One region of the Planococcus sp. MB-3u-03 genome, then DNA from elsewhere that is predicted to be linked to it. Evidence: predicted binding sites of a transcription regulator. Region 1 holds the regulator's gene; the other holds the start of a gene.

The links. Region 1 encodes NrdR, which represses ribonucleotide reductase genes. Its sites were predicted from a motif close to AACACNATATATNGTGTT; they were not measured.
Region 2: the regulator NrdR is predicted to act here: its motif matches at 831-848, upstream of CW734_RS09195 (vitamin B12-dependent ribonucleotide reductase).

What each region holds. Positions count from the first base shown of each region.
Region 1 is NZ_CP025135.1:1,359,593-1,362,006, forward strand. Features, by position in the region: gene CW734_RS08090 (glyceraldehyde-3-phosphate dehydrogenase) at 1-89, shown strand, start outside; gene speD (adenosylmethionine decarboxylase) at 402-785, shown strand; gene nrdR (transcriptional regulator NrdR) at 907-1,383, shown strand; gene CW734_RS08105 (replication initiation and membrane attachment family protein) at 1,396-2,414, shown strand, end outside.
Region 2 is NZ_CP025135.1:1,577,759-1,580,172, forward strand. Features, by position in the region: gene gcvPB (aminomethyl-transferring glycine dehydrogenase subunit GcvPB) at 1-70, shown strand, start outside; gene CW734_RS09190 (rhodanese-like domain-containing protein) at 112-492, opposite strand; gene CW734_RS09195 (vitamin B12-dependent ribonucleotide reductase) at 881-2,414, shown strand, end outside.

The DNA of each region.
Region 1 (2,414 bases):
CTTGGTACGATAACGAATGGGGCTACTCGGCCCGCGTTGTTGACTTAATGAAAAAGGTAGCCAATTCTATGGCTGTCGCTTCAAAATAATGCAAAAAGATTCCGCTTTTCTTCTTATTAGAATAGCGGAATCTTTTTTTGTCGTTGTATTAAAAAAAATGCCCGCTGGAGCATTTATTTATTGCATTTCGAAAACATTCATCATATACTATGAATCGTAGCCAAAAACGGCTACCACTTCTCAATTCTATTTATTATGTAGAGCAAGGAATTAGGAGCGTATATTATTATTCTTATGACTGCTTAAAGGGTTAGGACCTCTCTGGACTAACTTTCCCCCGTGGTAGTCAACTTTGAATATTTTGCGCAAAACCAAAATGTTATCAAAGGGGGAAACGAACCATGGAAACTATGGGACGTCACGTAATCGCAGAACTTTGGCAGTGTGATTTTGACAAATTAAACGATATGGATTATATCGAAAAGACTTTTGTTGATGCAGCACTCAAATCAGGTGCGGAAATCCGCGAAGTCGCTTTTCATAAATTTGCACCACAGGGTGTCAGCGGCGTAGTCATCATTTCGGAATCACACCTGACTATCCACAGCTTCCCGGAACACGGGTACGCGAGTGTCGATGTGTATACTTGCGGTGATCTTGATCCAACAATTGCAGCTGATTACATTGCACAAGCTTTGGATTCAAAACAAAGCGAAGTAACTGAAGTGCCACGCGGCATGGGACCAGTCGGCGCCGGAGCGACAAAAGTGTCACTAACGGTGTAACTGGCCGCTAATAACGCAAAACACAAGCAGAGGAGAAAATCCTCTGCTTTTTCTAATGTTTGGGGAATTTTTTTGTTATACTGTTACTACCAGATAGAGAATTTTCGGGGAGATGTCTACCATGAAATGTCCAGCTTGCCAGCATAACGGCACCCGCGTAGTAGATTCGCGGCCAATAGATGAAATGAAATCAATCCGCAGGCGTCGTGAATGTGAAGCATGCGGCTATCGCTTCACCACGTTCGAGAAGGTGGAGGAGATGCCGCTGATCGTCGTGAAAAAAGATGGATCCCGTGAAGAATTCAGCCGCGAGAAAGTGTTGCGCGGCTTGATTCGCGCGTGTGAAAAACGCCCAGTCTCGCTCGACATGCTTGAAGGGGTCGTTTTCGATATCGAAAAAGAACTTCGCCGGAGCGGAAATCCTGAAGTGAAATCGGAAGAAGTCGGAGAACTGGTCATGAACCGGTTAGCGGATATCGATGAAGTGGCCTATGTCCGCTTCGCATCCGTCTATCGCCAGTTCAAAGACATTACGGTCTTCATCGATGAACTCAAGGATCTGCTTGACCGCAATCCCGGTGACAAGGACAGCAAATAAGGCGGTGAGCACATGACGATGTACAAAGAACTCCAGCCCGCCGACTTGTACCGGATCCGCATGCCGTATCCATTTTCCAATTACGACCGACAATTGCTGACGCTTCTCTATCAGCCGATGATCGGATCGGATGCCATCTCCCTCTACTTGACACTGTGGGCAGATGCGGAAATGCGGTCCGAGGATTCCACGCATTATACATTAATGAACACGCTCGGAAAACCGGTCAAGGCGATTTTCGAATCCCGCATCCAATTGGAAGCAATCGGCTTATTGAAAACTTTCCGGAAAGACGGGGAAAACCGTTCCTTCATATATGAGCTGTGTCCGCCGCTCGACCCCAAAACCTTTTTTGCCGATCCGCTTTTATCGATGTTCCTGTTCAGTAAAATCGGGGAATCGTCTTACCGCTGGGTCCGCGACCGGTTTGTCATCCAGACGCCGCTCGCTTCAGGATACGAGGAAGTCTCCAGGACCTTCACGGATATTTTCCAACCGGTGCATGCGAAGTCCGGATACCCTGCAGACCAAAAAGAGCTTGAATCACGGACAGACGGGGAATATGAGATGGAACAGGACTTTGACTTTGCGCTGCTGCGCCAGGGCCTGTCCGAACAACTCGTGCCGAAGCGCGTGCTGACGCCGGCCATCCGCAACTTTATCGTAAAACTTTCGTTCCTCTACGGTTTCGGCCCGCTTGAAATGCAAAAAGTCGTATTGTTGGCGATCGAAGATGATTACCGGATAGATGAGGAAGGGCTGCGCAAGGCTGCTTCCGATTATTATAAAATGACCGTCACGACGACTGCACCGAAACTCGAGCCGGTTAAAAAGGCAGAACCGAAAACGCAACAACCTGAAGCAAAACAAGGCCCTGTAAACAAAGAAGACGAGTTGATCGCATATTTGGAATCAGCCTCGCCGATTCAAGTACTGCGCGATATCGCAGACGGCAAAGAACCGCTGCCGGCCGATGTGCAATTAGCGAACCAGTTGGTGACGCAGCATGGCATGGAGCCGGCTGTCGTTAA
Region 2 (2,414 bases), 220 kb from region 1:
CCGGTTGGATGAAACGAAAGCGGCTCGTAAGCCAGTTCTTCGTTATCAGAAACCTGCAGACAGCGAATGATATAAAAAAACCCCGGAAGCAATTGCTTCCGGGGTTTTTGATTATTTGGATTTAATTTTGCCTGTCCATTTTTTGAAGCCGCCCTGCAATTGGAATAATTGCTCATAGCCTTTTTTCTTCAGGAACAGTGCAACGCGTCCGCTTCTTGCCCCGTTCTGGTCATAAAGATAGACCGGTTTGTCGGCACGGATTTCCTTGTAGCGCTGGCGCAATTGCGATTGCGGGATGTTGCGCGCCCCAAGAATATGGCCGGCTGCGAAATCTTTTGGTTCCCGGACATCGATGAGCTGCGCTTTTCGGTAGCCTTGAATGAATTCTTCCTGGTTCAGATCGGTGACTGCTTTGCGGATGCGCAGGAAGGAGACGACCGCAAAGATGAGGATGGCAATGACGACACCCAATGTGATATACAATAATTCCACTGTTCTTGCCCCTTTCTATACTTACTCATTATAAGAGATATGGTGACGGATATTCAATGGCTATGTTACAGTAATCTGGGCAAATCAGAGGCAATCCTGTGAAGCATGTGGGCAGGAGGCGCGCTGTGGCTGGACTTTCAGTTGTCAAGTGCTTTCAACAGGAAAATAAATCGATTTTTGTGCTGATTAATGCGAACATACGTGTCTTTCGTCTCATTTTAACGAAAGGGAAAACGCAGAACCCTTGCCATTGCTCGATTATCCCGCCGCGCAAATTTTCCATCAGAAAAATGTTATTGCGAGTGAGTTTCAATATATAGTATCATGGGAATTGTAATAATACTATATATAGTGTTAAGCCCATATAATATAAAGGAGGATTTGTCAAATGGTTTCCGCCACACAATCCGAATATACATTAAACGTCGAGTCCCTGAACAAAGACATTGAAGCTTTCCCGCAAGTCCACGCGGTAACGAAGGACATGAAGAAAACCCATAAAGGCGTATCCCGCCTGGTCATGATTGACCGCTATTCCTTCAAGGACACTAGCAAAAGTACATTGAAGCCTGGCGATTTCGTCGTGTTGACAGTCAAGGAAGACCCGAAATTTCCAGCGCGCGGCCTCGGATATATCGTCTCGATCGACCAAGACGCGAACAAAGCACGCGTCTGGATCGAAGAAGATTACCGCAGCGCCATCGACAACCCTGAAGAAGTAGAGCAAGGCATCGTCAACCGACCGATTGATGTCATCGAAAAACCGCTCGAAGTATTTTACGAGCAAATCGCCAAACGTAATGCCACTGGGCTTTCTGCAGTCGAGAAAACCCCTGAAAAGCAAAGCGAATGGTTCACGAAATTCTATGAGCAGCTCGTTAACTTGAATTTCGTCCCTGCCGGCCGTGTGCTGTACGGGGCAGGCGCTGACACCGACGTCACGTATTTCAACTGCTACGTCATGCCATTTGTCGCTGATTCACGCGAAGGCATCTCAGACCACCGCAAGCAAGTGATGGAAATCATGAGCCGTGGAGGCGGTGTCGGAACGAACGGATCGACACTTCGCCCGCGCAATACACTGGCTCGTGGCGTCAACGGCAAATCATCCGGTTCTGTTTCATGGCTCGATGATATCGCGAAGCTGACGCATCTGGTCGAACAAGGTGGCTCACGCCGCGGCGCCCAGATGATCATGCTTGCTGATTGGCATCCGGATATCGCGGAATTCATCATTTCCAAAATGCAAAACCCGCGTATTTTGCGCTATTTGATCGAAAACAGCGAAGACGAAACGATCAAACGCCTGGCGAACGATAAATTGAAATTCAAGCCTTTAACTGAACAGGAAGAAGCGATGTATCAAGGTTTGCTCAACTACCGGACCATTCCGGGCATGGGTGGATTCAATGAAAAAATCATGCGCGATGCGGAAACGAAATTGCGCGATGGCGGCACATTCTCCGTTCATAACGAAGAATTCCTCACTGGCGCCAATATTTCCGTCACCTTGACGAAAGACTTCATGGAAGCAGTCGAAAAAGACGAAGATTTCGAATTGCGCTTCCCGGCAGTTGAATCGTATTCGAAAGAAGAAATGGCAGTTTATAACGAAGAATGGCATAAGATCGGCGATGTCCGCGATTGGGAAAAAATGGGCCATAAAGTCCGGACATACCGCGTGATCAAAGCGCGCGAACTATGGAACTTGATCAATGTATGCGCGACATATTCTGCAGAACCTGGCATCTTCTTCATCGATAATGCCAATGAAAAAACGAACGCCACTGCATACGGCCAAAAAGTCGTAGCGACGAACCCGTGTGGTGAACAACCGCTTGCGCCTTATTCCGTGTGTAACTTGGCGGCCGTCAACTTGGCACGCTTTGCAGATCCGAAAACGAAGCAAGTGGATTTTGAAG